3 regions of the Microcystis panniformis FACHB-1757 genome follow, and region 2 is predicted to be linked to each of the others. Evidence: predicted binding sites of a transcription regulator. Region 2 holds the regulator's gene; each other region holds the start of a gene.
What was found. Region 2 encodes HrcA, which represses chaperone genes, less so after heat shock. Its sites were predicted from a motif close to TTAGCACTCNNANNNTNNGAGTGCTAA; they were not measured.
Positions count from the first base shown of each region.

Region 1: a site for HrcA is predicted at 4,733-4,759, ahead of groL (chaperonin GroEL). Genes of this name have one in related genera too.
Region 3: a site for HrcA is predicted at 4,891-4,917, ahead of groES (co-chaperone GroES). Genes of this name have one in related genera too.

Region 1 covers NZ_CP011339.1:491,247-502,186, reverse strand. The annotation lists gene VL20_RS02515 (hypothetical protein) at 1-169, shown strand, start outside; gene VL20_RS02510 (hypothetical protein) at 437-904, shown strand; gene VL20_RS02505 (ABC-F family ATP-binding cassette domain-containing protein) at 934-2,823, opposite strand; gene groL (chaperonin GroEL) at 3,014-4,696, opposite strand; gene VL20_RS02495 (hypothetical protein) at 4,961-6,745, shown strand; gene VL20_RS02490 (potassium channel family protein) at 6,932-8,956, opposite strand; gene VL20_RS02485 (hypothetical protein) at 9,240-9,665, opposite strand; gene VL20_RS02480 (AAA family ATPase) at 9,665-10,936, opposite strand.
Region 2 covers NZ_CP011339.1:171,339-182,278, reverse strand. The annotation lists gene VL20_RS00935 (B12-binding domain-containing radical SAM protein) at 1-453, shown strand, start outside; gene VL20_RS00930 (AOC03_06830 family ribosome hibernation factor) at 713-1,786, shown strand; gene VL20_RS00925 (molybdenum cofactor biosynthesis protein MoaE) at 1,789-2,232, opposite strand; gene VL20_RS32070 (hypothetical protein) at 2,305-2,430, shown strand; gene rdgB (RdgB/HAM1 family non-canonical purine NTP pyrophosphatase) at 2,708-3,301, shown strand; gene lipA (lipoyl synthase) at 3,264-4,139, opposite strand; tRNA gene VL20_RS00905 (tRNA-Pro) at 4,241-4,314, shown strand; gene VL20_RS00900 (type ISP restriction/modification enzyme) at 4,783-7,773, shown strand; gene VL20_RS00895 (helix-turn-helix domain-containing protein) at 7,983-8,378, opposite strand; gene VL20_RS00890 (hypothetical protein) at 8,674-8,967, shown strand; gene hrcA (heat-inducible transcriptional repressor HrcA) at 8,954-10,030, opposite strand; gene VL20_RS00880 (rhodanese-like domain-containing protein) at 10,167-10,505, opposite strand; gene VL20_RS00875 (hypothetical protein) at 10,715-10,940, shown strand, end outside.
Region 3 covers NZ_CP011339.1:5,245,867-5,256,806, reverse strand. The annotation lists gene metK (methionine adenosyltransferase) at 1-894, opposite strand, end outside; gene pcrA (DNA helicase PcrA) at 1,228-3,549, shown strand; gene VL20_RS24700 (CAAD domain-containing protein) at 3,925-4,356, shown strand; gene groES (co-chaperone GroES) at 4,965-5,276, shown strand; gene groL (chaperonin GroEL) at 5,323-6,948, shown strand; partial or broken gene VL20_RS33315 (IS110 family transposase) at 7,287-8,244, opposite strand; gene VL20_RS24680 (pantothenate kinase) at 8,553-9,332, shown strand; gene VL20_RS24675 (NAD-dependent epimerase/dehydratase family protein) at 9,403-10,470, shown strand; gene VL20_RS24670 (glycosyltransferase) at 10,648-10,940, shown strand, end outside.

The DNA.
Region 1 (10,940 bases), 320 kb from region 2:
TGATGAACCCTGGAAAGAAGCATTAACCGAGTATTTTGAAGCGTTTTTATGCTTCTTTTTTCCCGAAGTTAACCTAGAAAACGGGTTTCTCGGAGAAACCCGTTTTCTGGACTTTAAGACAAAAAAACGTTTCGCTGACAAACTCTATTCAGTTATCAGTTATCAGTGACTAAGTAGGTGGGTGGAATTAAATATAAGATGAACGTAGGTTGGGTTGAAGCATGAAACCCAACTCCCGCATGGGTTACGCTACCGCTAACCCATCCTACAAATAATTGTGCCTCCCTACTTAATTGGAAGCAAGTAGCAATCCCTTTGCTATAATAGGGTCTGCTGAAAAGGTTTTTCCTGGTGGCAGGGTGTGGGGTGTGGGGTTTTACCGATTTTGTTCCTACCTCACCATTAGGATAACTGCTGTAAATGAAATAACCGACTAATGAAAAAGATAATATTGACTTTATTAGCTTGGCTTTTAGTTGCTAACATGAATAGCCAAGGGGTTTTAGCAGTGACGCTCGATTTTCAATGGTTGGGAAATCAAGGCTATACAGCTAAAGGTTCTTTTAGTTATGATGAAAAAACGGCCCCGACTATCTTTTCGGAAAAAGGTTCGGGAAAAATGCGAGTTTTAGAAAATTTTCAAGTATCTTTTTATGATAACAGTGGTCAAGAGATCGCTAAATACGATAATGTCAGCCAGGGAATTTCCTCGGCTAATTATTTTCAGTTTAATTTTAATACCAAAACCGGTCAAGTTTTCGGCTCGATCGATCTGGGGGGTGAAGGGATGGGGGAAATCTATCTTCAAGGGGTGGTTAACGATAATTTGGCCCTCTTGCGGGTGGAGTCGGTAGATCTGGTCATGGATGAGGATGATTCACCAGAAATTATCACTCAGTTTTGACTAAATCGATCGGGAAAATAGGGATTATCCTAGCCTAATTTTTCCGCTAATTCTAACCAGCGATCGGTTAAAGTATCAATTTTTTGACTCAATTGAGCTAATTCTTCGGTCAGCGCGGTTATTTTGGTAAAATCTTCTAGGGGTTCTCCATAAAGTACCTGTTCAATTTCGGCTTTTTTTGCTTCTAAAATTGGTATTTGTTTTTCGATATCTTCGTATTCTTTTTTCTCTTTAAAAGAGATTTTTTTATTGACAGGTGACGGAGAAGCTTTAACAGTTTTTGGGGTGACTTTTTTTTCTTTTGGTTCCTCCTCCTCTTTTTTCTGATCGAGATAAAGGGAATAATTACCCGGATATTGACGGATATTACCCCCGGTTTCAAAGGAAAAAATAGTATCAACTACTCGATCGAGAAAATAGCGATCATGGGAAACGACGATCACACAACCGTTAAAGTCCTCTAAATATTCTTCTAAAATTGCTAAAGTCTGCACATCGAGATCATTGGTGGGTTCATCTAGGATTAAAACATTAGGCGCACTCATCAAAACTCGTAGTAAAAATAAGCGTCGTCTTTCTCCTCCAGAAAGTTTATAAATTGGTGCATACTGTTGATCGGGAGGAAAGAGAAATTTTTCTAACATCTGGGAAGCGGTAATCACGCTACCGTCTAGGGTTTTGACTAATTCGGCCACACTTTTCAGATATTCGATCACTCTTTGATTTTCGTTGATATTGAGATCATCGGATTGTTGATCGAAGTAACCAATATGAATAGTGGAACCGATGTCAACTGTGCCTGAATCGGGGAGAATTTTCCCGGTAATAATATCCATGAGAGTAGATTTTCCTACCCCGTTACTGCCAATAATACCGATGCGATCTTCGGGGGTAAAAATATAGGTAAAATCTTTAATTAAAGTGCGATCGCCGTAAGCTTTCGATATCTTTTCTATTTCGATAACTTTTTTGCCGATGCGTCTTCCTGCGGTGGCAATATCGACTTTTCCCTCCACCTGTTTAAATTCCTTATTACCCATTACCTGAATGCGATCAATCCGCGCTTTTTGTTTGGTACTGCGCGCTTTTGGTCCCCGGGATAACCATTCTAATTCCCGTCGTAAAACTCCCGCGTGTTTGCGTTGACTACTGGCGATCGATTCTTCCGCTAAAGCTTTTTTTTCTAGATAATAGGCATAATTACCGGCATAAGTAGATAAATCTCCCCGATCGATTTCAATGATGCGATTAGTCACTCGATCGAGAAAATAGCGATCGTGAGTAATTAATAATAATCCTCCCCGAAAACGGGACAAATAACTCTGTAACCACTCCACGGAAAGCGCGTCTAAATGGTTGGTGGGTTCATCCATCAATAAACAGTCAGGATCGGCTAAAAGTGCGGTAGCGATGGCGATTCTTTTGCGATATCCCCCCGATAAATCTCCCACGCGAGCATTAAAATTATCGATGCCCAGTTTACTTAAAATAACTTTAGCATTAGTTTCTAAATCCCAGGCGGCAAGTTTATCAATTTGTTGCGAAACCCTTGACAAACTTTCCATAATAGTATCCAGATTTTCTGGCTCATGGACAAGGCGATCAGACAATTCCTCGTATTCCTTAATTAAAGTCATGCTTTCGCCACTATCGGCGAAAACCTGCTCTAAAACCGTTTTATCGTCGTCTAGATCGGGTTGCTGGGGTAAATAGACGATTTTCATCCCCGAATTGATTTGAATTTCGCCACCATCGATCGCTTCTAACCCGGCGATCATTTTCAATAGGGTCGATTTTCCCGATCCATTCGTACCGATCAGGCCGACTTTATCGCGATCATCGAGACTAAAACTCGCATCTTTGAGAATTTCCTTGATACCGAAGTCTTTTTTGAGCGATCGAACCGTCAGCAGTGTCATGATTTCTGGGAATAATCCTTCTTTTCTAGTGTAGTGTCTGGACTAATGCAAAGGATAGATTAAGCAGGTTCTGCTGAAAAAGTTTTTCCCGAGGAAAAAAAACCTGTCCCTAATGCCGACGATAACCAGAAAAGGGACAGATTGGCTCAATTGCATGAGATTATTTTCAAGGGCCAGACGGCATCAGGAATTACATCATACCCATGCCGCCCATGCCACCCATGCCACCCATGCCACCCATGCCACCCATGCCGCCCATGCCGCCCATATCAGGGGCTGCGGCTTCTTTAACGGGTTTTTCGACCACGAGGGCTTCCGTAGTTAGGACCATACCGGCGATAGAAGCGGCGTTTTGAACGGCTGACCGTACCACTTTAGCCGGATCGATAATTCCGGCGGCGATTAAGTCTTCGTACTTGCCGGTGAGGACATTGTAACCGACGCTAAAAGCGGTTTCGCGCACACCTTCCACGATCACATCCCCTTCCACACCGGCGTTATTAGCTAACTGACGCAGGGGTGCTTCTAGGGCTTTGGCGACGATATCGGCGGCGACTTTTTCCTCATCGTTAGTGAGAGAAGCTTTGAAAGCCTTCACCTTAGAAGCCAGATGAATCAAGGTTGTACCACCGCCCGGGACGATACCTTCTTCCACGGCGGCTTTGGTGGCATTGAGGGCATCTTCGATGCGGAGTTTGCGATCCTTGAGTTCGGTTTCTGTGGCTGCCCCGACCTTAATGACGGCCACACCGCCGGCTAATTTAGCGATGCGTTCCTGTAATTTTTCCTTATCGAATTCGGAATCGGTTTCTTCTAACTGTTTTTTCAGTTGGGCGAGACGTTTCTGCACATCGGCCTTATTGCGGCTGTCCCCGGAGGCGACAATAATTGTATTGTCTTTTTCTAGGGTGATTTTTGCCGCTTGCCCTAGCAGATCGAGGCTAACGGTGTCAAGACTTAAGCCCACTTCTTCGGAAATCAGACGACCACCGGTGAGGATGGCAATATCTTGTAAAACCGCCTTGCGACGTTCCCCGAAACTGGGGGCCTTGATGGCGACGACATTTAAGACACCCCGGGCCTTGTTGACCACTAGAGTGGCTAAGGCTTCGCCGTCCACATCTTCGGCGATAATTAATAGGGGACGACCTTGACGAGCAACGGCTTCGAGGACGGGGACTAATTCAGCGATCGCACTGATTTTTTTATCGGTAATCAGGATCAGGGGGTTGTCGTACTCGACGATCTGTCTTTCCTGATCGGTGATGAAATAGGGGGAGATATAACCGCGATCGATCTGCATCCCTTCCACTACTTCTAATTCGGTGGTTAAGGATTTCGATTCTTCCACGGTGATTACGCCATCGGTGGTGACTTTTTCCATGGCGGTGGCGATCATTTGTCCCACTTCTTCGTCGTTGCCGGAAGAAACGGTGGCCACTTGAGCGATCGCATCTCCGGCGATCGGTTTAGCGACGGCGGCGATTTCTTCGACTAGATAGGCGATGGTTTTGTCTAGTCCGCGTCTTAAGGCGACGGGATTGGCCCCGGCGGTAACGTTTTTCAGACCTTCTTTAATTAAAGCCTGGGCGATGATGGTGGCGGTAGTGGTGCCATCGCCCGCTAAATCTTTGGTTTTTGACGCTACTTCCTGAATTAATCTCGCCCCGGTGTTTTCGAGGGGATCGGACAATTCGATTTCTTTGGCCACGGTGATGCCGTCATTAACGATCTGGGGGGCGCCGTATTTCTTTTCTAACAAGACATTGCGTCCTTTCGGACCGAGGGTGATTTTTACCGCATCGGCCAAGGCGTTGACACCTTTTTCTAGGGCGCGACGGGATTCATCTTTGAAGGCAATGATTTTGGACATGGTATCGCTGTTGTGATAGGACTCCTTATAGTTAATTTAGCACTCTTAGGGCCTGAGTGCTAAGATGCGGCTGCGGTCATTGAGGAGATAACGATGTTGAGGAGATAACGATGTTATGTCCCTACGGCAGACTGAATTGAGTTAAAAAAATAAAAATTTATCAAGATTTATGAATAATTGCAGAAAATCAATGATAACTATTGTAGCATCTGGAAGCTAACCGAATTTTAGCCCATTTTCGCCTTTTTTTAGGAGAAGACAATCATGATTAATCTAAATCCTGCTATCGAACAAAAAATTAATCAATTTATTCTGGAAACCCAAAATAAATTTAGTCAGGATAAATCAGCTACCCTTGCTAGTTACCAAACAGAAGCCAAAACAATCACTCAAGAGACTAATAATTTAAGAGATGAACTTATTCAAAAACTAGGTGAATTAACTTTTTCAGACCCTTTACCTAGCAGAGAAGAATTAGAAAAACAAATACTAGCTCATACAGATCAGCTTGTGGAGACAATCAACCTTTTATCTACGGGCAAAATTTCAGAAACTCCTCTTGATACTTTAAGCCAAGAAACTGATAGTTTAGTGGCCACAATTACGATTCTATTCGATGCTAATGCTAACGATGCAAACTTGCCAGGACTTAAGCAAGAACTAATCGCTTGGCAAACAAAAATTAAAGATACTTTGGTTAAATTTTCCACCACTGTGGAATTACAAAAGAAAAATGAGTCTTTGATTGCTGAACTGAAGGAAAACTTAGACAAATATAGTTCAATTCCTGAAGTAGATGAACCCTTTGAAAAGTTAGTCAAGGAATTTAAAGATAATTTTGCACAACTACAAGTACAAGAAGAAAGTGTTTTATTTCAAACTTTAGACGATTTAATCAATGAAATTAAAGCTAGAGATGAGGGAATCAAACTAAATAAAAGAATTGATATTTTGCTGGAAAAAACCCAAGAACAAGTAGCGGGATTCCCTCAAGAATTAGACCGGGAAGTACAGGGAGAATTAGCCAAATTAATTAAAATACTAGGGATGGCACAGGTGGAACTCAAGAACATTTCCAAACCTGGTGATATCATGCAAGTAAAGTCGGTGGTAGATGCTGGAGAAATTGCGATTAAATCTTTAATAGGTAAACCTAATATTATTCTGGCACAAAAATTACGCTATGCCGCCAGAACGGGATTAAGAAAAACCCAGACAGGTTTTTGGACTCGTCTAGCCGAATTCAGAGATAATCTGTTCCATTCTTTCAAAATACCTACAAAAGTTTTAATTGGATTAGTGTTAGCTCTCCCTTTGAATTGGGGTATTATGAACTCCCTTCCAGTGAAAGATTTGCTTATGTCTTTACCTCCAATCAATACTGAGGGTAAAAGTAACCAAAATACTGAAGACAAAGACGGAAATTTTAGACTCTTGATATTGATATTGATGACAGGCACTTTAGGGGGAGCAGTTAGTCTTCTAACTCGTTTGCAAGATTTTGATAATCCCAAAAACCAAAAATATGACGATGACCTCTTGCCATTTATAATTGGTCTAACTAAGCCGATTTTAGGGGGAAGTTTTGCTTTCTTTATTCTGCTAATTCTTAACTCTAATATTTCTCCCTTAGAAATTCGGGGTGGCACTGAAGATAATCGGAATGGCATCTATTTATATGGACTTTTAACAATGGCTTTTGTGGCTGGATTTAGCGAACGTCTTATTCCCGATTTAATTAATCAAGTGGAGAAAAAAGTAACTGTAGAGGCTAGTTCCACTGGACAGGGACTACCTCCAACGATTCTGATCGCTCCCTCTAGCGCAACTTTAGCATTAAATGGAATCCAAGAATTTATCATTAATCCCGTTGGTAACTACACCATCACAATCTCACCGCCAGACAGCGGTAAAATTGATAAAAATACCACTGATGCCAAATTTACCTACACTGCACCTGCACAAGGAAATAATGGGGATAAAATTACTATTACTGCTACTTCTGATTCTGGACAAACTGCCAAGGCTACGGTCACTTTAACTGCATAAAAAAAGACCAAGAGAGCCTTCTAGTTTGATAAAAAAGGATAAGTAGGTAGGTGTTAAAAGTTGTCAGACACCCCCCTTATTAAGTAGGGCAGGGGGGATCCCCCGCCTATCGGCACCCCCCTTAATAAGGGGGGGCAGAGGCAAAATCTATCTTCAATTTAATTATAACTACTTACTTAACTCCGATTAACTCGATTTCGGGTTAATGGGAATAGCCAGCGCTTGAACTTGAATTTTTTTTAACTCGGAAACTAATCGAATCGCCTGCTGTTCGTAGAGGGGGGCGCCCAGGGTTGCTGGCAAATTTTCCATGAGATCGCTGGCGGTTTTCAGGGGACAATTAGAAAAACGACTGATTACGGTGGGCGCTTCCGCGGCAATATTGCGATTAAAGGCTTTTTCCACCCGCACGCGCCAAGTTTTGGGAGTGCGACGACCCTGTTCCACCCGTCGCAGTCCGTTGATGGTGGCCAGCACCACAATGCGATCGCCGATGCGTAAGTTGAGATAATCTTCGGGCATTAATTTCGGGGCTTGCCGTTCTCGTTGGTGTAGGATCGGCACGACTCGATAACCGTAGGCAATATCCCCGAGCGAGCTACCATTGAGAGTATCTCCAGCTTCGATCTCGTATTCCGTCACCAGAATCGTTTTTTGCGCCCAACGGAACAGATAGATGATATTTTCTCCGAAAGCGGCCCCCGTAAAGGCTTCTGCCGCTACGGTGTTGGTTCCTAAAATGTGAGATTGGGGCAGAATTTGACTTAATTGTTGACTAAGGTTGTCGTCGGTGGTGCGGATGACTAAGTAGCTTTGGGGGTTGAGTTTGCGGGTGGTTAGGGCCACTTCTAAATTGAGGATTTCGTCATCGGTAACAATCGCTATACTTTTGGCCCTATCTAAATTGACATTTTTTAAAGATTCTTCGATATTTCCCGTCATCAGGGGCATTTTTGGCAGGATAGTCGCATCAAAATCCCTATTTAAGCTGACCCCGACGATCGCCTGTTGCATTTCTAGTAATAAATTAGCCACTTCTTTGCCGACTCGACCTAAGCCCACAATAACGATATGATTCTGTTGGGGAACTGGGGGACGGTTAGGGATAAATTGAAATCTTGATGATAATAAAGTTTCTGTCAAAATAGCGTAGAGAACCCCGATAAAAGCGGTTCCAGCTAAGGTTAAAAAGAGACTAAATAGCTGCATCCACCAGGGGACTGCATTTAAATCTTCGGGGTTAGAGGCACCGAAAACATCACCGTAACCACCTAATAAAAGAATCGCCGTTCCTGAAAGAGCGGAAATAAAGGAAGCTCTCGGGGCGTAGAGATGGAAAAGAAAAGTCCCGATAATTACTAGGAGGATAATGATAAATACTGACAGGAAAGCCACCCGGTGAATTTGCTGCTGAAAACTCAATTGCCAGAATTGTTGGGTTTCTTTGCCTAATTTTTGCCAAAAATGCCGCAACTTCTGGCGAGAATTTGACGGTTTCTGGCGGGTAGCATCGATATTTTGATAGGTAGTTTCGATGGTGGTAATGGTATCACCGGCCCGGATAGTGGTGGTGGGGGACCATTGATAAAATCCGGCCCTTAAAGGTTCATCGGGGGCTGTGTGTGCTAACAGACGACGGGTGGGGGTATTTAAATCACCTAAAAAGCGATCGAGTAAACCATCTTCGGGACTAATTTGTCTCTGGATAATCCGCAATTTCTGACCGTCGAGATGCAAAAAACCGAGGGTTTCTGTGCCTAATGTGGCTAAAGCAAAGGCATTGGCGGGTAGTTGGGTAGGTTCATAGGCGATAAAATTGCCTAAACGTTCCTTAAGTAGCTGATTGAGATTATCTTTAGAAGAACGCACCACTAAGCGGGTATGGGGATTTAATTGCCGAATAATTAGGGCAGTGGTGGCATTAATTCGCTCATCACTGGTGACAATTAAAGCAGCCCGACAGCGATCGATTCCCGCTCTTGCTAAAATGTTTTTTTGACGACAATCACCGATAATTATTTCCTCTAATAAATCGGGAAAATCGTTAATTTCCCAACTGGGAGGCTGTATTAGTTCGATACCGACAACGCTAACCCCAAACTCTTTTAAAGACTTGACGCAGTGTTGTCCGAGACTACCCAATCCACAGACTAAAAAGCGATCGGCTAACTTGACATTCCCATGGACAAAGCTGAGAGATTCTTGGTTCATAGATTCTGCTTGTCTTAAAAAATAGAATGCTTTTTCAAACTTCTGATCCCCCTTTAATCCCACTTTAATCTACCCTTAATTTTTTTTTAACCAAGGGGGTATTAGACGATTTTAAACACCTACCTAATTATAACATACCAGCGTTTTTATTGCGTACCCGTTGATACATTTCTTCCATATTTAATTGGGAGGCAACGAAGTAATAAACTTCAGCAATATGTTTACAGGGATTTTGTCAATCGGGACAGGAATAATTAGTTCAGCTTTTTTCTGAGGGAAAAACCTAAATAGTGATTTCAGCTTTCATCGACCTGACTTTTAAACTAACTTCGGGATGAGATTGCTTTAATCTCGCCTGATAAACCTGAACATTGGTTCCAGCTTTTGGTACTCTAGAAGCCACAATATAGCATTCTTTTTTAGATTTTTTATGTCTTTCTTGTAAGTAAGAATGATTTAGAGTTGACAATAATTGATCATAAGCTTGTTCAATATTTTTACCCTTGAGTTCAATATAAAGAGCCAAGCTACAGGGATAATCAATTTCTAACAGCCAGTCGCATCTTTTTCCCTCGATGATTAAACAATTATCTATTTTTATCTTAGTAACTAATTTCTGACTATTATTGTTGACGATGAATTCTTTACCATTTTCTTTAACTTTGACTATTTTATTAGTATTGCATTCAGAACAGTGACTAATATCCATTATTGTTGAGCCTTTCTTTCTAAGATTTCTTCAAACTCTTGACTAAGTTCATCGGAGACAGCATCGAGGTTATTGATACCAATCAAGTTCACCTCTGTATCTAAGATACTTTGAGTTTGTCCGTTGCTAATTGTGTAGGCTGACACATCTTGAAATTGAATAGTATTTTTATAACCTAAAGATTTTTCCGCTTTGACAGGCTCAACGTTAGCCGCCATGATTTTATTATTCAAAGCTGTGAGAATGTAGGGACTATGGGTAGTGAGAAAGAAACGACAATTTTTATTAGCATAAAGTAAGGTAAATAGTTCTACCATATCTCTTTGAGCGGAGGGAAAAAGATGGGTTTCGGGTTCCTCAATAAAGAATTGATTAGATTCGTGAGTGGCAAAAAAGGGGAAAACTAAGAGAATTAATAACATTGGTAAGGCTTCTTGTTGTCCGCTTGAAGCATCAATTAGGTTGATCTTTCTCCCATCGGCATGATAAAGCCAATCTTGATCTTTCTCGCGCGCATAGCTGCCTGATAGAATCTTTTCGCTAATTAATTTAATTTGATCATAAAGTTTTTTATCATCTTTTTTATCTTGGAATAAACTTTCTGATTCATTAATTATTCTGTATAGGCGTTGAGCATTTTCATAATTAGAGCCAAAGTTGATAATCAGAGGATCAAGATCAAAATTATTAGCTAAAAAGGTAAAAATATTATTGGTAAAGTATTTAACAAACAGAGTGCGACTAGCTGGGACAAATAAAATCTTTGTATAAAAAATTTTTTCATTGCCTTGAAAAAAATCAGCAATATTTTTGACCACACAATCATTCATATATGAATAAATATCTTGAGTGACTTTGTTATTGCTTTTGGCAATTTTACTCACTTGTCTAATTGTTGTATTGTAAAACTTTTTAAAATTATCTGAATAGGTAAATTGTAGTTTAAAATAGCCAGATTTGTCCTTATATCTTTCAATCAAAAAGTTCATGTCATCCAAACGATAAACTATTTTGAATACTTGCTCTTTCCATGCGTATTTAGGAAATAATTCCTCAAATCGCTTCTGTATGTGCCTTTTGAGTTCTTGCTGATCTTGAAGATTAGTGACTAATAATTTAACTTGATAAAACAAAAATGTTTCAAATAAAAAAACTAATTTAGCAATAATACTTTTACCAGTGGACTGTTCACCGATGATAACATTAATTTCTTTTATCTCTATTTCCGCATACTTAATAATCAGAAAATTTTCAATAATTAAGGATTCCATTGTA
Region 2 (10,940 bases):
TTAACGGGGAAACAGGACATTAACCAAAGTACCCTGATGAATTTCGTTCCCACCCGGCCGATCGAAGATATTGCCACAGAATATATTGAAGCCTTCTGGACATTGTACGATCCGGAGGTATTTCTCGATCGCACCTATCGCTGTTTCCTGAAATTAGGCGCACCTAAAGCTAAACCTGCCTTTAAACTGCCTCGCCGGGCCGATCTCTATGCCCTAGGGGTAATTATCTGGCGACAGGGCTTTAAACGTTCCACTCGCTGGAAATTCTGGCAGAATTTATTCGGTATTTTGCGCCATAATCCCGCCAATGCCGAACACTATATCACTGTCTGCGCCCACAACGAGCATTTCCTGGAATACCGTCAGATTGTCCGGGATGAAATTACGGCACAATTAGCCGAATTCCAACGCCAAGAGGCATTAATAGCGGAAAAAACCGCCATAGCGGCCTAATTATTCCGAGGATGGGTAAATAAGCCCATCCTTAATATTTTCTGTCCTGATGGTGGACGATCAATAAATCAATAATATTCCTATTTTCTGGTTAAAAATTCCCTCAATCTCTACCAAAGCAATTCAGTATAAATTCTTAATTTTCTAGATATAATTACATTTTTTCCCTAAAATGTTAGCTTGAATACTGAATAAATCGTAAAATCTTGATAAAGCCAGTATTTTTAGCCCCTTAACCCTATAAATCAAGGGAAAGTCAATGATTACTCGTCAAGAACTTAAGAAACTACAATCCCTAACTCAAATACCCGCCCTTTCCATTCTCTTACCCACCCATCGCACCTCACCGGATAACAAACAAGACCCTATTCTCGTTAAAAATTTGGTCGATGAAGCAAAGCGCCGATTATCGGAAGAATTCTCTAAACGTGAAATCGAACCTTTGTTCGATCGCCTCGATAATCTAGTGGCTGAAATAGATTATCCTTATACTCTAGATGGATTAGCTCTCTACATTGGCCCGGATATTGCCAAGCTTTATAACCTGCCTTTTTCTGTCCAGGCAAGAGTTATCATCGATAAAACCTTTGCTACACGGGATTTAGTTTATGGATTACATCGAGAACAACCCTATTGGCTGTTACTACTAAGTCAGGGTTCTACTCGTTTAATCTCAGCTACAGGAGAAACTCTCGAAGAAATTCGCGATCAGAATTTTCCCTTAGAAATGACCGGACCGGGGGCCACCGCACCACTGCCCTTTGATGCCGATACCAGTTATCTAGACGATAGAATCCGACGATTTTTCCAACAGGTAGATAATGCTCTGGGTGAATACATTGATGATTCTTCCCCTTTGATTGTGGGTGGAGTGGTTCGTCAAATTTCCTTCTTTCAAGAAGTTTCACAGTACACATCAGCAATTGTTGGCACTTTAACTGGCAATTTTGACAAAACCTCACTGTCAGAATTAATTCCACAGGTATTGCCGATTATGCAGTCAGTGCGTCAGACTCAAAAAACTGAAGCTCTGCAAGCTTTGGATGCGGCAGTCAGCGCTCAAAAAGTTATCTCTACCCTGGGAGAAGTGTGGCGTTTAGCGCAGGAAGGTCGAGGAAAATTGTTATTAGTGGAGAAAAATTACCATGTACCCGCAGTTTTAAGCGAAAACGGTGAATTAGTGCTGGTGGAAAACGTCGGTGGTACGGAGGTAATCGATGATGCAGTGGATGAAATTATCGAAGCGGTATTGGCCAAGGGAGGACGTGTAGCTTTAGTCGAGGAGGACTCCTTGAACGATTACCAAAAAATCGCCTTGATTTTACGTTATTAGACCTAACACTCCGTTTCACAAGCGCCAATACTAACCCATTGACTAGAACCATCAGACCAGTATTCTTTTTTCCAGATGGGGGCATTATGCTTGAGAGTATCAATAGCATAACGACAGGCTGCGAAAGCTTCCCCTCGATGGGGACAACCCACCGCTACTAAGACGCTAATTTCCCCGATTTGTAGCTTACCGGTGCGATGGTGAATGACAACTCGATTGGTATCAGGCCAGGTTTGCCGAATTTGCCCGGCAATTTGCCGGAAAACCTCGATCGCCATGGGTTCGTAGGCCTGATAATCAAGACAAATAACCGGTTTACCGTCGGTTTGCTCCCGTACAGTGCCACTCATTAGTACAACAGCACCATTAGCCCCATCGTCGGCTAATTGATATACTTCCGGCAAAGATAAGGGAGCAAAACTGACGCGAAAACTATCTGGTGTCATGGATGAGGTGATGGGGAAGTGGGGTGTGGGGGGGGTGGGGAGATGGGAATTATGAATTATGAATTATGAATTATGAATTGGGGAGTGGGGAGTGGGGAAGTGGGAATTATGAATTGGGAAGTGGGGAAGTGGGGTGTAGGGAGTGGGGTGTGGGGTGTGGGGTGTGGGGAAGGAAACCTCTTTCATCTCTGGTGGTGAAAATTTTTTCAAAAAGACAATTGCTGTCAAACCAGCGAGCCGAGTATTTTGGATGTATTTGTAATTCCTTGATCTGTTTGTCTTTGAGTCTTTCAGTCAATGGGAATTTTAAGGAACCCATTCTTAACTTTAATCCTGGCAATAATCAGGGGGAAATGTCCGTCCGATCCAAAGCAGTCAGGGAGTTAAAAGTTTTCACTGTGGCTTTAGTGTATAGTGAAATATTCTCAACGTCAAGCCGTCCTTTTAGGCCGGGGTTTCCAACCGATTATTTTCGATGAAAAAATTAATTCTAGCCACGAGTAACCCGGGTAAATTAGCAGAGATAGGGGAATACTTAACCGATATCGACCTAGAATTGCAGTTAAAACCCGATGATTTAGAGATAGAGGAAACCGGGGCGACTTTTGCCGAAAATGCCTATTTAAAAGCTGCTCAAATTGCCCTAACATTGGGAGAATGGTCGATCGCTGATGATTCGGGATTGGAAGTAACCGGGTTAGGAAATGCCCCGGGGATTTACTCGGCCCGCTATGGTAAAAATGATCGAGAAAGAATCGATCGCCTCGTCAGAGAATTAGGAGATAATCAAGATCGTTCGGCCCGTTTTGTCTGTGTAATTGCGATCGCACGTCCCGATGGTGAGATTGCCTTGAGCGCCACAGGAATCTGTACGGGAGAAATTCTCACCAGTCCTAGGGGTAAAGGTGGTTTTGGTTACGATCCGATTTTTTATGTTCCCGAATACGCTTTAACCTTTGCGGAAATGTCTCCCGAATTAAAAAGAAAAATTAGCCACCGAGGACGAGCTTTTCAGCAATTGCTGCCCCATCTCAAGACTCTCGCGGGTACAAATTCATCAAGGCTCTGACTTGTTCAGCATGATAAGAGCTTCTTGTCAAGGGACTCGCAACAATTTGTAAAAATCCCAGGGACTCACCGTATTCGCGCCAAGCTTGGAACTGTTCAGGGGTAATAAATTCCTGCACACCGAGATGTTTTGGCGATGGTTGCAGATACTGCCCGATGGTGAGAATATCACAATCGACGGCCCTTAAATCGCCCATCACTTGCCGCACTTCCTCGTCGGTTTCCCCCAATCCCACCATAATGCCCGATTTTGTGTAGGTAGCGGGAACAATGGCGCGAGCGCGCTGCAATAATTCTAGAGAACGCTGGTAATCACCCTGGGGACGCACGCGACGATAGAGACGGGGGACAGTTTCGGTATTGTGGTTTAAAACTTCAGGTTTAGCGGCAAGAATTAAAGCTAAAGCCTGCCAATTGCCACAAAGATCGGGAATCAGCACTTCGATGGTGGTTTTTGGGGAAATGCGGCGAATTTCCTCGATACAACGGACAAATTGACTAGCACCCCCATCAGCCAAATCATCGCGATTGACAGAAGTGATCACTACATGATTAAGATCGAGACGTTGCACGGCTGCCGCTAGTCGCAGGGGTTCCGTGGAGTCTAAAGGTTGGGGTTTTTTCTCAAAATCTATATCACAGTAAGGACAGGCGCGAGTGCAAGCAGGACCCATAATTAAAAAGGTAGCCGTCCCTGCGTGGAAACATTCGCCGATATTGGGACAGGAAGCCTCCTCACAAACGGTATTTAAGCCTAAATCGCGTAAAACCTCCTTAACACTGCCGACTCGCTGCCATTGCGGTGCTTTTACCCGTAACCACTCTGGTTTGACCGTCACGCCTGAACTACTCCGATAATTTTTGCCTATATCTGTAATATCCTAGCAAGTCTCGACCCACTCAAGGCCGAATATGCTATGATGATTTAGCTGAAAATTTTCGGGATGTAGCGCAGCTTGGTAGCGCACTTCGTTCGGGACGAAGGGGCCGCAGGTTCGAATCCTGTCATCCCGATTAAAGACAATCAAGGGTAGATCCCCCCGCCTATCGGCACCCCCCTTATCAAGGGTAGATCCCCCCGCCTATCGGCACCCCCCTTATCAAGGGTAGATCCCCCCGCCTATCGGCACCCCCCCTTATCAAGGGTAGATCCCCCCGCCTATCGGCACCCCCCTTAATAAGGGTAGATCCCCCCGCCTATCGGCACCCCCCTTAATAAGGGTAGATCCCCCCGCCTATCGGCACCCCCCTTAATAAGGGTAGATCCCCCCGCCTATCGGCACCCCCCTTAATAAGGGTAGATCCCCCCGCCTATCGGCACCCCCCTTAATAAGGGTAGATCCCCCCGCCTATCGGCACCCCCCTTAATAAGGGTAGATCCCCCCGCCTATCGGCACCCCCCTTAATAAGGGGGGCAGGGGATCAGAGTCCAAAATCTATCTTCTCTTTGATTATAACTACTTATTTACCTCCTCTAAGCCCATGTCTAGATTATTAATCAGCCAGTATCAGGCGGAAGTTGAGAAGATTGTCCAATATGGCGGCAGTCGCAAGGAAACTTCGATTAGAGTCGCTTTTCAGAATTTATTAAATGACTATTGCAAGGCGCGGGATTTTTTGTTAATTCCGGAGTTGGATTATCGCACTAAGTCGGGAAAAGTTGTCTATCCTGACGGGACGGTAAAGGATGCTTTACGGTTAGATTGGGGATATTGGGAAAGTAAGGATCAATACGATAATTTAGATGAAGAAATTGAGAAGAAGTTGGCGAAAGGCTACCCCAATGACAATATTTTATTTGAAGATTCCCAGACGGCGGTTTTAATTCAAGGAGGAGAGGAAAGACTGCGCGTCTCCATGCGCGATGATGAGGCTTTGGATGGGATTATTAATGCTTTTATCAATTATGTACGTCCGGAGGTTGAGGATTTTCGAGAGGCAATTGATAGTTTTAAGGAAGATTTACCAACAATTTTAGAAGCGTTGCGGGGTTTAATTGCGCGACAGTCGGAGACGAATCGGAATTTTGTGACAGCGCGGGACAAATTTTTAGAGATTTGTCGCAAGTCAATCAATCCAGAAATTAGTCTGGAAGATGTGCGAGAGATGATTATTCAGCATATTCTGACAGAGGATATTTTTATCAATATTTTTAATGAGTCCCAGTTTCACCGGGAAAATAATATCGCTAGGGAATTACAGGGAGTGATTGAAACTTTCTTTACTGGTAATACTAAGCGCAATACTTTAGGGACTATTGAACGTTATTATGCAGTAATTCGGCGGACGGCGGCGAATATTTATAACCACCACGAGAAGCAGAAGTTTCTCAAGGCGATTTATGAGAATTTTTATAAAGCATACAATCCGAAAGCGGCGGACCGGTTGGGAATTGTCTATACACCCAATGAAATTGTCCGTTTTATGATTGAAAGTGTCGATTATTTAGTCCACAAGCATTTTGGTAAGTTGTTGGCGGATCCAGGAGTAGAAATTTTAGATCCGGCGACGGGGACAGGAACTTTTATAACGGAGTTGATTGAGTATTTACCGAAGGATAAGTTACGGTACAAGTATAAGCATGAGATGCACTGTAACGAGGTGGCAATTCTGCCTTATTATATTGCGAATTTGAATATTGAGTTCACCTACAAGCAGAAGATGGGTGAGTATGAGGAGTTTGAGCATATCTGTTTTGTGGATACCCTGGACCATGCTGCTTTTCATCTCAAGCAGATGGATTTATTTGCCATGTCGGTGGAGAATACCCAACGCATTCAAAATCAAAATGACCGCAATATTTCTGTAATTATTGGTAATCCTCCTTATAATGCCAAGCAGGATAATTTTAATCAAGGTAATGCAAATCGAAGTTATGAAGAGATTGACAAGCGCATTAAATATAGTTATGTCAAAGAAGGTAAGGCACAGAATCAAATTGTCGTCTATGATATGTACACTCGTTTTATTCGTTGGGCTTCGGATCGATTAAATAAAAATGGTATAATAGCGTTTATTACTAACTCTTCTTTTATCGATGCGTTGGCTTATGATGGATTTAGAAAAGTAGTAGAGAATGAGTTTAGTGAAATTTATATCATTGATTTAGGTGGTAATGTCAGGAAAAATCCTAAACTTTCAGGGACAACTCATAATGTTTTCGGTATTCAGACGGGGGTGGCGATTAGTTTAATGGTGAAGCGAGAAAGTAATAATCTTCCTTGTCGAATTTTATATACTCGCCGTCCTGAATTGGATACAGCAGCGCAAAAATTAGAGTTTTTGTCATCGACAAAACTTAATCAGCTTGATTTTGAGCATATCATCCCAGATAAAAAACATAATTGGCTCAATCAATCAGATAATGACTTTTATCAACTGCTACCCTTGATTGATAAGGATGTCAAAAGTGGCAAGTCTGAGAAAGCTGTGTTTAAGTTGTTTTCATTGGGTGTAGTAACCAATCGAGATGAGTGGGTATATGATTCTCTCAAAGAGAGTTTAATAAATAAGATTAGTTTTTTCATTGAAAAATACAATTACTCTGTTGAAAATCAATTACAAGACTTTTCAATAAAGTGGAGTTCTTCTTTAGAGAATTTCTGGAAATCTCGAATAAAGTCTGATTTCGATGATAATTTAATTCAATTATCTCTATATAGACCTTATTTTAAGCAATTTCAATACACAGAAAAATTATTTAATCATCGATTGACAGAAAACCATTACGAGATGTTTTCATTAGATCTAAAGTCTTTTAATAAGATAATAGCTTTTTCTGGCATTAGTTCAAGCAAGCCTTTTCATTGTCTTTCCTGTGATTTATTAATTGGTTTAGATACACTTGAAAAAACTCAATGTCTCCCCCTCTACTACTACGAGAAAGAAGGAAACCGCATCGATAATATCACCGATTGGGGATTGCAACAATTCCAAAAACATTACAACGATAAAACCATCACCAAACTCGATATCTTCCACTACACTTATGCAGTCCTTCACTACCCGGAATATCGCAGTAAATACGAATTAAATCTCAAGCGAGAATTTCCCCGACTTCCCTTTTATGATAACTTCTCTCAATGGGTAGAATGGGGAAGCAAACTAATGGAATTACACATCAACTATGAAACCGTCGCACCCTACCCACTAACTCGCATTGATACTAATAATAACCTCAAACCAAAAACTAAACTAAAAGCCGACCGAGAAAAAAATTCTATCAACCTCGATGATATCACTTTCCTACAAGATATTCCCAAAATTGCTTGGGAATATAAACTCGGTAATCGTTCGGCCTTAGAATGGATATTAGATCAATATAAGGAAAAGAAACCCAAAGATCAAACCATCGCCGAAAGATTTAATAATTATCGCTTCGTCGATTATAAAGAAACAGTAATTGACTTATTACAACGAGTCTGCACTGTCAGCGTCGAAACCATGAAAATAATAGAAGCGATGAGACATTAAAAAGATTGCTTCCGGGAAATCTTATTCTACATTCTACACCCTGCCTCCAAGAAAAACTTTTTGCCGCAAACCCTAAGTAGGGAGGCACAATTATTTGTAGGATGGGTTAGCGGTAGCGTAACATGAGCGGGCGTTGGGTTTCATGCTTCAACCCAACCTACGTTCATCTTATATTTAATTCCACCCACCCACTTACTTTCTATTCTTGTCTAAGTTGTTGTAGTTTTTCTGTCTCTTGTGCGGGTGGGTGTAGAGTTTTTTTTGCGGGTTATTCTCAAGCGTTCGGCTATTCTTGCCACTGTCGCCACACTTAACACTATACCAGTTCTTTCTAGGAATAGTTTCGATAGTTCAGCTAGAGTTGCGTCATTATTTTCCTCAATTAACTCACCGAGGACGAGCATTTGTTCTGGAGTGAGTTTTAAATGACGTCCACATCGATAAGTCTTTGGTCGAACATCTCCCGTTTCTCGATATTGTTTCAACAGCTTTTGTACGAAACTCAGGGTTACGCAGAATCTTTTCGCTAATTGTCTTTGAGAGATGGGTTCGTTATAGTAACAGTCGAGGATTTTCTGACGGAACTCTACTGGATAGGATTTCATTTTTACTGCGGTTTAGCTATCGATGACATTATACTTCATATTTGTGAGAAAGAAAGAAAATTGAGACGAGGCAACTCTACCCCCCCAACCCCTAGGGTTGATTCAAGGTAGGGTTGATTCATGAATCAACCCTACCACCCACATCGGGGGGTAAGGGGAGATTCAGCTAATCTAAGGATAGGCGGTTAAGATGCGTCTTAGCTTAGTGGGTTTTCTGGCGCGACGCAAGCGATCGCTAAAGATGTTATTATCTAGGACAGTCAACTGAAAATTCCTGCAACCTTCCTAGCCACCGATGAGAGCGATCGCTAAAGATGATATTCTTTATATTCACCATGAGGATGTACCGGTTTACAAAAAAGGCGGCTCAGTGGTGAGAAATAGTTATTTTTGGGCGCTAAAATCGATCGCCTGTGGAGCGCGTCGGGGACAGGATTGGGAGTTCGATGCGGAGGTGTGGGTGGCGCTGGTGCGGATGTTGCTCTGTTTTGCCAATTCTGGCTATTTGGGGGATGGTGAGACAATTTTAGAGTTTACTGTCGATTGTCCCATTCCCGAACCTTTGCGGGGGATATCTACTTACTTATAGCCTCGCTGAGATAGTTAGCGGTGGATTCCACCAGGGGAATAGTATTTTCGTATAACATTCGCGTCGGTCCGATAATGCCAACACTACCGACGGGAGTATCTCCCTGTTTATAAAAAGCGGAGATAAGAGTACAAGGGCGCATGGATTCCAGAGGATTTTCGGAACCAATAGTGATTTTGACTTTTTTAGCTGATTTTTCCGGTTCTGGTCTTTGTAAAATCAGGGGTAAAAGGCGATCCTGTTCTGCTTCCAATAGATGCAGTAACATTTGTACTTGTTGCCATTGGGCGAATTCGGGCTGTCGAATGACTTCAGCGACACCATGGACGATAATTTCTGGGGTGGCAGTGGATTGGAGACTAGCGCCGATTTCCTGGCTTAATTGTTGGAGAAAATGGGTATAACGGGTAAATTCTCGCTCGATTTGCTGCCAATCGAGGTTAATTAAATCTGCCAAGCAATAACCCTTTAATTTTTCCCCCAGAAAATTAGAGAGGATTTGTAATTCTTCTGCTAATCCATCCTTCTTGTCCGTTGCCATAGACTCAGGAATTTCTATCATAACCGAGCGTGTTTGTAAACTATCTGTAACAATAATTAACATGATCTGCCGGTCCGAGACGGGGACTAATTGCAGATGACGCAGGGTATTGGTGAGGGTGTGGGGGAGGGTAACGATAGCGATATAACCGCTTAAACCGGCTAAAAGTTGGGTGGCCCGTTGCAGCAGACTTTCGAGACTCCAAGCGGGAGATTTAGCGTTTTGATGCAGATAATAGCCGATTTTTTCGCCGATACGGTCATCGGGAGTCATCAACTCATCGACGTAGAGACGATAACCCCAATCGGAGGGAATGCGTCCGGAGGAAGTGTGGGGTTGATAGAGTAAACCTTCTTTTTCCAGTTTACCGAGAGCATTGCGAATCGTGGCGGAACTAACAGTAAACTTGTACTCATCAAGTAGAGTTTTCGAGCCAACCGGTTCGGCCGTGGCGATATAATGTTGGATTGTCGCCTTTAAGATATGTTGATAGCGATCACTGAGATGGGTTCTAGCGGACATAGGGGAATAATCTTAACAAAAGATTTATAACATTTTTTTAGACAGTATAACGCTTAATCAGTTATCAGTTATCAGTAATCCATGGTGAGAAAGGGGATAGTTTGCCTCTCTCTTTTCCCGATGGTGGCCATGAAAATTAGTAACGGGGAATATTAGGATCGACGAGGAGGGAATAAGCATCGATGCCACCGTTAATATTCTTAACATTAGTAAAACCCTGACTTTGTAGCCATTGGCACATTTGCAGGGATCTCATGCCATGGTGACAGATAACGAGGGTTTCCGCTTGGGGGTTGAATTGGCTGGCAATAGTGGGCGACCATTCTTGGTATTGACTCAAGGGTAAAATGGTAAAATTGGCTACAGATGCGATCGCAACTTCCTCTGGTTCGCGCACATCAATAAGTTGTAAATTAGGATCATGATCGGCTAAACGGAGAGCGAGTTCATGGACGCTAATTTCGGGAATGCTCATAGATTTGGTTTTAAGAATCGGTTATCTTTCCTTTAGAGTAGCAAATCGAGGGACCCTGAGCGGTTAGGGACTTGCGTAGGAATAATATCCCAGCCAAGTGGGGGGATTTGGTCAGTGCCAGAGCGGGGGGGTGATATAATGGGGAAACGGCAGGTATTGAAGAGATTGATGCTTTTTAGTACGCCGATTAATCGACAAGCTGAATTTCGATGAATATTGAACAAGCCGTTATCGAAAACTTGCGAAAACTTCCTTTAGAAAAACAACAAGAAGTCTTAAACTTCAGCCAATTTCTAACTCAGATAACTTCGCCAAAAATTGCAGAGATGACCTCCCACGAAAAAGCAGAAGATTGGCTAAAATTTCTGGAAAGTCAACCCAAGGATACCCCCGGATTACCCGATGAAGCCTTAGGGCGTGAAACTATCTATGACT
Region 3 (10,940 bases), 610 kb from region 2:
ATAGGCCGCGGAGCGATCGACTTTGGTAGGATCCTTACCGGAGAAAGCGCCGCCACCGTGACGAGAATAGCCACCGTAGGTATCGACGATAATTTTCCGTCCCGTTAATCCCGCGTCGCCTTGGGGTCCACCAATGACGAATTTTCCGGTGGGATTAACCAGATAACGGGTGTTGGCATCGGGTTTAATCTCTAAATCGCTGAAAACCGGCTCTACTACCGCTTTCCAGAGATCACTTTTAATCTTTTGTTGGACGAGATCATTATCAGTGATATCGCCGATAGTAGCATCGTGTTGGGTAGAAACAAGGATAGTATCGATACCCACGGGACGACCATCTTCATAAATGACCGATACTTGCGTTTTACCGTCGGGACGCAGATAGGAAAGTTCACCGGTTTTTCTGACTGCCGCTAGACGGCGAGCGATGCGGTGGGCTAAACTAATCGGTAAGGGCATAAATTCGGGGGTTTCATTGCAAGCGAAACCGAAGACAATACCCTGGTCTCCCGCACCAATTTTATCGAGTTCATCATTGCTGAGAAGTTCGCGATTTTCCTGAGCAGCCGTGACCCCCTGGGAAATATCGGGAGATTGTTCGTCTAAAGCGACTAAAACGGTGCAACTATTCGAGGAAAAGCCGTTATCTGCGTTGATATAGCCGATTTCAGCGATTTTCTTGCGAACTAAATCGACGAAGTGAACCTGTGCTTTCGAGGTGATTTCACCAGTAATCAAGACTAACCCTGTATTGACAACCACTTCAGCCGCTACACGACTGTGGTCATCTTGGGATAACAGAGCATCGAGAATAGTATCAGAAATCTGGTCACAAATTTTATCGGGATGTCCCTCTGTAACCGATTCGGAGGTGAACAAATAACGTTTAGACAAGTGATGTCCCTCACATAGTAGTACGTTTGAACGCAAAAAGATTCCAAGAAATCTTTGATAATACAGTGTAACAGGGAATTTGTAGAGATCGAGTATTTTCAATAAGAAAGCGCCCGAACAATGTTCGATTGTCCGGACGGAGTGTGGTGTGAGGAGTGAACGGAAACTTTCGTCTCCGCTAATTCCATTGTAGATGACAACTTAGAATCTTGAGCGATTTGAAACAAACTAGCCCAAAAAATTTTTATTTCTTGAAGGGGTTGACTAATGCCCGATAGCCGTCCCGATGATGTAGCCTGATTAATAGAGGTCGCAGAGCTATACGGAAAGATTATGACAGTCACAGCCGATTATTTAGAACAACTCAATCCTTCCCAGTGCCTTGCTGTTGAGCATTTTTGCGGCCCCCTGTTGGTGGTTGCTGGAGCAGGATCGGGAAAAACCAGCGCTTTAACCTATCGTATCGCCCATTTGATCCGTCATCACGGGGTCGATCCGGAAAATATTCTCGCGGTCACTTTTACCAATAAGGCGGCCCGGGAAATGAAAACGAGAATTGAAAAAACTTTTGCTCAACAGAAGGCACAGGAAAAATACGGTCAAAGATTAGAACTTTTGGAAGAATACGAACAAAAAAAACTCTTTTCTCAAGTTTATCGGAATTATACTAAAAAACTCTGGATTGGGACTTTTCACAGTCTTTGCGGTCGGATTTTGCGCTATGACATTAATAAATATCAGGATGAATATGGTCATAGTTGGCAAAGGAATTTCTCAATTATGGATGAATCTGATGCCCAGAGTTTGGTGAAAAATATCGTCACCAAACAGATGAATTTAGACGATAAAAAATTTGATGCTCGCAATCTGCGTTATGCGATTAGTAATGCCAAAAATTTAGGTTTAACCCCCACAGATTATGCCAGAGAAAACCCTTATTTTCGGGGAAAGGTCATTTCTGAGGTTTATCAGGCTTATCAGATGCAATTAGCCCAAAATAACGCCCTAGATTTTGATGATTTGATCCTGGTTCCAGTCCGTCTTTTTCAGCAAAATGAGTCTATTCTCGGCTATTGGCACACGCAATTTAAGCATATTTTAGTCGATGAATACCAAGATACTAACCGGATTCAGTACGAGTTAATTCGGCTTTTGTCCACCAATGGTGAAACAAAAAAAAGTGAGTGGAATTGGACGGATCGATCGATTTTTGTGGTGGGTGATGCCGACCAATCTATCTATAGTTTTCGGATGGCAGATTTTACTATTTTGCTCAATTTTCAAGCGGACTTTGGCGATGGTTTACCCGATGATGATACTCGCACGATGGTGAAACTACAGGAAAACTATCGTTCACGGGAAAATATTCTGCAAGCGGCCAATAAATTAATTGAAAAGAATAGTCAAAGAATCGATAAAGTCCTTGTTCCCACTAGAGAAGGGGGCGATAGTATCTATGTTTTTAAAGCCAGAGATGAACAGGAAGAAGCAGCTTTTGTTATCGATAAAATCAGAGAATTTACCCAAGAAAACCCCGAATTAAATTGGGGTAGTTTTGCTATTCTCTACCGAATTAATGCCCAATCTCGTCCCTTTGAAGATGGGTTAATTCGCAATAATATCCCCTATAATATTGTCGGGGGATTTAAATTTTATGATCGACAGGAGATTAAAGATGCGATCGCTTATTTACGAGTGATTGCCAATCCTGCTGATACCGTTAGTTTACTGAGAATTATTAACACTCCCCGGCGCGGTATCGGTAAAACCACAATCGATAATTTGCTCAAAGCTGCCCAAGAATTAGGAGTACCTTTATGGGAAATTATCAGCGATGAAACTTCCGTTAATACTCTCGCTGGTCGTGCGACTAAAAGCATCAATAAATTAGCTAAAACTATCCAAAACCTGCAAGAAAAAATCACCGATTTATCCGCTAGTGAAATCCTAGATCAAATCATGGAAAATTCGGGATATATTGATGAATTAAAACAGCAGGGAACCGAGGAAGCTGATACCCGGATCGAAAATATCCAAGAACTTTATACCGCCGTGGTACAATTTCAAGAGGAAAATGAGGAAACTAATCTACGGGAATTTCTCGCTAGTGCTAGTTTAGCCTCGGACTTAGATAATCTTCAGGAAGGTCAGGAAAAAGTATCGTTAATGACTCTACATTCAGCCAAAGGTTTAGAGTTTCCTATCGTCTTTTTAGTCGGTTTAGAACAGGGCATTTTTCCCCATAATCGTAGTTTAAACGATCCCATTGCTCTTGAGGAAGAACGGCGTTTGTGTTATGTGGGAGTGACTCGGGCCAAGGAACAATTATTTTTAACCTACGCAAAAGAAAGATATGTCTGGGGAAATAAAGAGACTAAGGTAGCTTCCCAATTTTTGCAGGAATTGCCCCCAGAATTGCTCACAAGCAACCTGAAACCCAAAAAGACCCCAAAAGTGGTTCCCATTCAAACAACCGCCTCTAATCAAAGAAAATGGCAGGTAGGCGATCGAGTGTTACACTCTACTTTTGGAGAAGGAGAAGTGACCCATATCCTCGGTACGGGCAAAAAAATGAATCTAGCGGTCAAATTTTCGGGTTTAGGTCAGAAAATCATCGATCCTCGCACCGCACCCATGCAACTTATCCAGGAATAGGTAATCATCTGTAGGGTGGGTTAGGCGAAAATAAGTTATAATCTCACTAAAAATTGAGTATTCGCCGTAACCCACCGGCTTTTTACTCCCTATCTCCCCACTGATAACTGATTACTGTTCACTGATAACTGACACCCCCTGATTCCTCAACTCCGATCGCTACCTGCTGTTAGAATAGAGAATTGCGGTCAGACTGACGATAAAATTGAGAAGCTAAATCCTTGATTCTTAATAGTTGTTGAGAAACTTTCCGCCTACTATCGCAATTATCCGATAATATGGGCAACAGCGAGTTAGTCTATTCAGTCTGTTAAAATTGACCCCCGTTGGTCGTATTCGCGCACTGTCTAACCTTTATGATGAGGATCAGTTAATATGGAATCAATGCAACCCACCGAAACACAAAATCCGATTAGAACAGATTTACCCGGGTCTCTGAGCAAACCCAGCAGCAGCAGCACCGAACAGATTTGGTCTGAATATGTAGAACCAGTTTGGGATTCGGTAATGTCCTATCTGGCTAATGTCCCCGATTATATCGGTAGTTTCTTCTCTGGATACAAAAAACCTTTAATCGTTCTGGGGGCAATTTTAGCGAGTTTTGTCACCGTAAAAGTTACCCTAGCGGTCTTAGATGCGATCGATGATATTCCCCTCCTTGCTCCTATCCTACAATTAGTTGGGATCGTTTACACTGGTTGGTTTGTCTGGCGCTATCTGCTCAAAGATGAAAATCGTCGCGAGTTATTAGCCGAAATTGATGCACTAAAAGCGCAAGTTTTTGGCAGTCACAATAACACTTTATAGATAGAATCAAGCATAAAAAACAAAGGAGTTGAGTGTTTCCGCTCAACTCTTTTGTTTTTGCACAACAGCTTACACTAGAGTTCTTGCATAAGTAGGGTTTGCGGCAAAAAGTACGGGCGAAGCATTCGGATAGAAAATCTCCGGTTTCACCGATAGGTTATTGCCCGAATGCTTCGCCCCTACAGGACGCGGGCCGATGAAGACGCAAGGTTTAGAAGCAGGATTCTCTCAAAATCTTGCACCTGTGGGAGCGAGAAAAGCCACAAAACCGCTACCTTGCCTACATTTCAAATTTATTCAGCAAACCCTAATTAATTTTTGAGAGGGCAAAAATGAGAGAAATAAGCATAAAATTGCCTAAAATTCTTAAATAGAGCATTCAATTGATTAATGCTCATTCTTAATTCTCCTGACTCGGAGAATACTGATTCCTGACCCGACCAACAAACTTTTTCAGCAAACCCTAGCTTAACACCATAGTTCGGAAACCCGTACCGATCGAGCCGTTGTCAGGGGGACTTCTATTTCGGTAAATTAGCACTCGGAAGGTAAGAGTGCTAATCTGGAAAAGGCACTTACCCAAATACAAGACAAACGGAGGATATTCCATGGCTGCAGTCAGCATCAACGTAACAACTGTTAAACCCCTAGGCGATCGAGTTTTCGTTAAAGTTAGCCCCAGCGAAGAAAAAACCGCCGGTGGCATTTTCCTTCCCGATGCCGCTAAAGAAAAACCCCAAATCGGAGAAGTCGTGGCCGTCGGCGCTGGCAAACGCAACGATGACGGTAGCCGCACCCCTGTGGAAGTGGGTGTGGGGGACAAAGTTCTCTACTCCAAATATGCCGGAACCGATATCAAACTTGGTGGCGAAGAGTACGTTCTCCTCTCCGAAAAAGACATTCTCGCCTCCGTTTCCTAATCATCTACCCTTGAAAACCCCTATTTTGCACGAATAACGATACATTATGGCTAAATCTATTATCTACAACGAAGATGCTCGTCGGGCCCTAGAAAAAGGCATGGATCTGCTGGCCGAAGCGGTAGCCGTCACCCTCGGTCCCAAAGGTCGTAACGTCGTCCTCGAAAAGAAATTTGGCGCACCCCAAATCGTCAATGATGGCATCACCATCGCTAAAGAAATCGAACTGGAAGACCATATCGAGAACACCGGTGTGGCTTTAATTCGCCAAGCCGCCTCAAAAACCAACGATGTGGCAGGTGATGGTACAACTACCGCCACCGTTCTCGCCCACGCTATCGTTAAAGAAGGTTTACGCAACGTCGCCGCCGGTGCTAACCCGATTTCTCTGAAAAAAGGTATCGATAAAGCTGCCGATTTCCTCGTCAGTCAAATCGCCAAACACGCGAAACCCGTAGAAGATTCCAAAGCGATCGCACAAGTGGGCGCTATCTCTGCCGGTAACGATGATGAAGTCGGTCAAATGATCGCCTCGGCCATGGATAAAGTCGGTAAAGAAGGCGTAATTTCCCTAGAAGAAGGGAAATCCATGACCACCGAACTAGAAATCACCGAAGGGATGCGTTTTGACAAAGGTTATATCTCTCCCTACTTTGTCACCGACACCGAGCGCATGGAATGCGTTTTTGAGGATCCCGCTATTCTGATTACCGACAAAAAAATCGGTTTAGTACAGGATTTGGTTCCCATTCTCGAACAGGTGGCCCGTCAAGGTAAACCCCTAGTAATTATCGCCGAAGACATCGAAAAAGAAGCTTTGGCAACCCTAGTAGTTAACCGTCTGCGCGGTGTTCTTAACGTCACTGCGGTGAAGGCCCCTGGATTTGGCGATCGCAGAAAAGCGATGTTAGAAGATATCGCCGTCTTAACCGGTGGTCAAGTAATCAGCGAAGATGCGGGTTTAAAACTGGAAACCACTAAAATTGACAGCTTAGGTACGGCCCGTCGTATCACCATGAACAAAGATACCACCACCATCGTGGCCGAAGGCAACGACGTGGCAGTGAAAACCCGTTGTGAGCAAATTCGCCGTCAAATCGAGGAAACTGATTCTTCCTACGATAAAGAAAAACTGCAAGAACGTCTGGCTAAATTAGCCGGGGGTGTGGCAGTGATTAAAGTCGGTGCCGCTACGGAAACGGAAATGAAAGACCGCAAATTGCGCTTAGAAGACGCAATTAACGCCACTAAAGCAGCCGTAGAAGAAGGTATCGTCCCCGGAGGTGGTACTACTTTAGCTCACCTGGCTCCCCAATTGGAAACTTGGGCCAAAGAAACCCTACACCATGAAGAATTAACCGGTGCTTTAATCGTTTCTCGCGCCATTGCTGCTCCCTTAAAACGGATCGCTGAAAATGCCGGCCAAAACGGTGCAGTTATTGCCGAACGGGTGAAAGAAAAGCCCTTTAATGTCGGTTATAATGCCGCTACTGGTGAGTTCTCCGATATGTTTGAGGCGGGTATCGTTGACCCCGCGAAAGTGACTCGTTCTGCCCTACAAAATGCCGCTTCTATCGCCGGTATGGTTTTAACTACCGAGTGTATTGTGGTGGATAAACCCGAAAAAGAAAAAGCCGCTGCTCCAGGCGGCGGTGGAGATTTCGACTATTAGTAATTAGTCTATTTTTTCTCGACTCGATCACTTAAATGCGATCGAGTTTTTTTGATGAAAAAACATCTTTTTGCATGAGTGCATGAGTAGAAAACGGGTTTCTCGGAGAAACCCGTTTTTCGTTGCCTCAACCCGACCTACGAATTTACTATACAAACCGGGAAGCTTTTAAGCTGTAGCGACTGTCTTGATTGTCAAGGGCTAATTCAAAAAAACTCAAGCAGTTGCCGTAAAACTCAAAATCTCAAGCCGGAAAAAAGCGCAGCAAAAACTAAGTCGCTCAGGTTAAACCAAAGCAAGCGCAACCCTTGATCAGAGATAACAAAAAGTGTGAATCTCTAGGAACAAGGTGGTAAATTGTCAGCAAGCTGCCAAGGCTGATTTTGGCGAACCATTGCATTAAGAATAACTAAGATTTTCCGCACACAAGCAGTCAGAGCCAGTTTTTTTGATTTACCGCGTCCGACTAGGCGTTCGTAAAAGGTTTTAATCACCGGATTATGACGCATAGCCACCACCGCCCCCATGTAAAGAGTCGCCCGAATCTGAGCGCGACCCCCCTGAATCATCCGCTTACCTTTATGTTGACCACTATCATGATTAATCGGTGCGACACCGACTAAGCGAGAGATTTGTTTGGCGGTTAATTGACCGAGTTCTGGTAAGTCGGAGACGAGAGTAGTAGAAATTACTTGACCAATCCCCGGCACGGTTTTGAGTAAATTAACTTTCTCGAGCCATTGTTGGTTAGCTTGGGTCAATTCCTCAATTTCTTGATTGAGTTTTTAGAAGGCAGTTATCGAGATACTCAAGATGGGCTTCGATATCGGCCAAAGCTTTACCGCGAGCGCGTTCCCGTCGGTTTTTTTCGGCAGTCCGCATCTCGACAAGTTGCCGGCGACGACTAATTAAGTCGCCCAATTGACGAGATTCTTCCGACTCAACCGCTAATATTTGCGGTTGCATTTCTTCGCCAAAATGAGCTAAGATTTGAGCGTCAATGGCATCGGTTTTGGCTAATTTACCAGTGGCTTTAGCAAAGTCTCTTCCTTGACGGGGATTGATTAAGGCTACAGGTAAATCCGCTGCTTGTAATTGAATCACCAGTTCAGTTTCTCAACCTCCTGTCGCTTCCAGAACGATGAGGTTGAGCGTGTAAGATTTTAGGGTCTCGACCAGTTTAGATATGTCCTCCTCTGTATTAGCAACTTTCATCGCTTTACCGAGGGGGCGAAGATAAACATCTAGGGTCGCTTTACTAATGTCAATGCCTACCCATTGAGAGATATTTTCCATGATTGGACTTACCTAAATTTGCCGAATTGATGGTTATTTTTGAGAGCATCCCCTTGATTTTACTCATCCTTGCCCAATCCGGTCTGTTAGCTTAACAATTGATTGTTTTTGCGACGACCCCGGCGACTGTTCGAGTTTTGTCAGGGAGATTATGGTGGTGACCCTTGCTACGAAGCCGTCTTTTCTGACCAAGGTTGGGACGGGTTGCCTACTTCTCAAGATACAAGGTTGGGTTGAAGCATGAAACCCTACACCCCACACCCTACACCCCACACCCTGGAAAAACTTTTTCAGTAAACCCTAACTAAATGACTGAGCAAGATACTGACTGGATAGGTTTGATGATGGGCAATTCTCGGCTACATTGGGGGTATTTTTGCGGTCAAACCCTGTTAGCTTGTCTCGATACTCCCCACCTGAGAGAACCCCTAAGTGATGAATTTTTGCAACAAATTTTCCCTAAACTCTTGACAAATAAATGCAACTGTGAATTGATGGTCGCCTCGGTGGTTCCTAGCCAAAGGGAATTATGGGCAAATTATGGCAATTTACGGATAATTACTTTAAAAGATATTCCTTTACTGGATTTATATCCAACATTCGGCATCGATCGAGCTTTAGCTGTATTGGGTGCGGGAAAAAAATACGGATTTCCCTGTTTAGTAATCGATGCGGGAACAGCTTTAACTTTTACGGGAGTGGATAGGGATAAAAAGCTAGTGGGGGGAGCAATTTTACCCGGGTTAAAGGTGCAATTAGCCAGTTTAAGGGAACGGACGGCAGCCTTACCAGAGGTGTCCTTACCGGAAAGATTACCGCAGATGTGGGCAAAAGAAACAGCAGAAGGGATAAGAAGTGGGATAATTTATACAATTTTGGCGGGAATAGAAAAATTCAGTCTGGAATGGTTAAATTTATATCCAGAGAGCAGGATAATTTTAACAGGGGGAGATGGGGACTTAATTAGGGATTACTGGCAAGAAAACGCCATTACATCACTCCTAGTGGATAAGACGATAATTTTTGAGGGAATTGCCGCAGTTAAGGGAAACTCCTCCTGTTTAATTGACAAAGGCGAACCTATCTAGTAAAGTCGGAGAAAGTTTTCTCAATTTGGGAAATTTCTGAACAACTGGGCAAAAAATTCAGTATATAGTTATGGCGATCATTCTAGTAACCGGTTCTGCTGGTTTAATCGGTTCTGAATCAGTCAGATTTTTTTGTGATCGGGGTTATACCGTCGTCGGTATCGATAATAATATGCGTCAGGTATTTTTTGGTGAAGACGCTTCAACGGAGTGGAATCGAGCCAAATTATCCCAAGATTACGGGGATAAATACATTCACCATGCTGTAGATATTCGTGATCATGAAGCTATTTCAGCTATATTTAAAACCTATAGTCATGATCTATCCTTAATTATCCATACGGCGGCGCAACCTTCCCACGATTGGGCAGCTAAGGATCCCTATATGGATTTTAGTGTCAATGCTAACGGAACTTTAGTTTTATTAGAAAATACTCGTCAACACTGTCCCCAAGCAGTATTTATTTTTTGTTCCACCAATAAAGTTTATGGGGATAGACCGAATGAATTGCCTTTAGTAGAAAAAGAATTACGTTGGGAAATCTCGGAAAATCATCCTTATTTTGCTCAAGGTATTGACGAGTTGATGAGTATTGATGCTTGTAAACATTCTTTGTTTGGTGCCTCGAAAGTGGCAGCGGATGTATTAGTACAGGAATACGGGCGTTATTTTGAGATGAAAACTGCCTCTTTTCGCGGTGGTTGTTTAACCGGGCCTAGTCATTCGGGAACCCAATTACACGGGTTTTTATCCTACTTAATGAAATGTACGATGATTGGCAAAGAATACAGTATTTATGGGTATAAGGGTAAGCAGGTACGGGATAACATTCATAGTTACGATCTTGTCAATGCTTTCTATCATTTTTATCAGGCCCCGCGAGTGGCAGAAGTTTATAATATCGGTGGTAGTCGCTTTAGTAATTGTTCCATGTTAGAAGCTATTGAAGAATGTGAAGCGATTGCGGATAAAAAGTTAAACTGGCAGTATGTGGAGACTAATCGTATTGGTGATCATATCTGGTGGATTTCTGATGTGAGTAAGTTTAAAAATCATTATCCTTATTGGCAGTTAACCTACACAGTAACAGATATTCTCAAAGAAATTTTTAGTCAAAACGTTAGCCGTTGGACTTAGAGTAAATCAAGAATTATTTTGATCAGTTTTTATCTGCTATTTTTCCCTCGTTACACAAGTGATTTTTAGCCAAATATACTGCTAGTAATTGAGGGAGTATGTTAATTAGTTAGTCAGAGTAATTAATAGCAATATTGACCTAGAAAAACTAAACCAGAGCATATTTAAGAGACTATTATGTTAACTAAAATCTACAACAATAAAATTTTCCGATTTCTCATTGCTGGGGGAGTGGCATTTTTAATCAACCTGTTCCTAATTTATTGGTTCATTGATGACTTGGGATTTAATACCCCATTTCTTAAAAATGTTGCTAATGTTATTTCGATAGAAATATCTTTAATTGCTAGTTTCTTTATCTATAGAATCTGGGTGTGGACTGGGGGAGATTGGACAATTAGAGATGTGATTTTGATACAACTTCCTCTCTATCATCTCTCGGCAGGTTTAGCAGTTTTACTGCGAGTTTT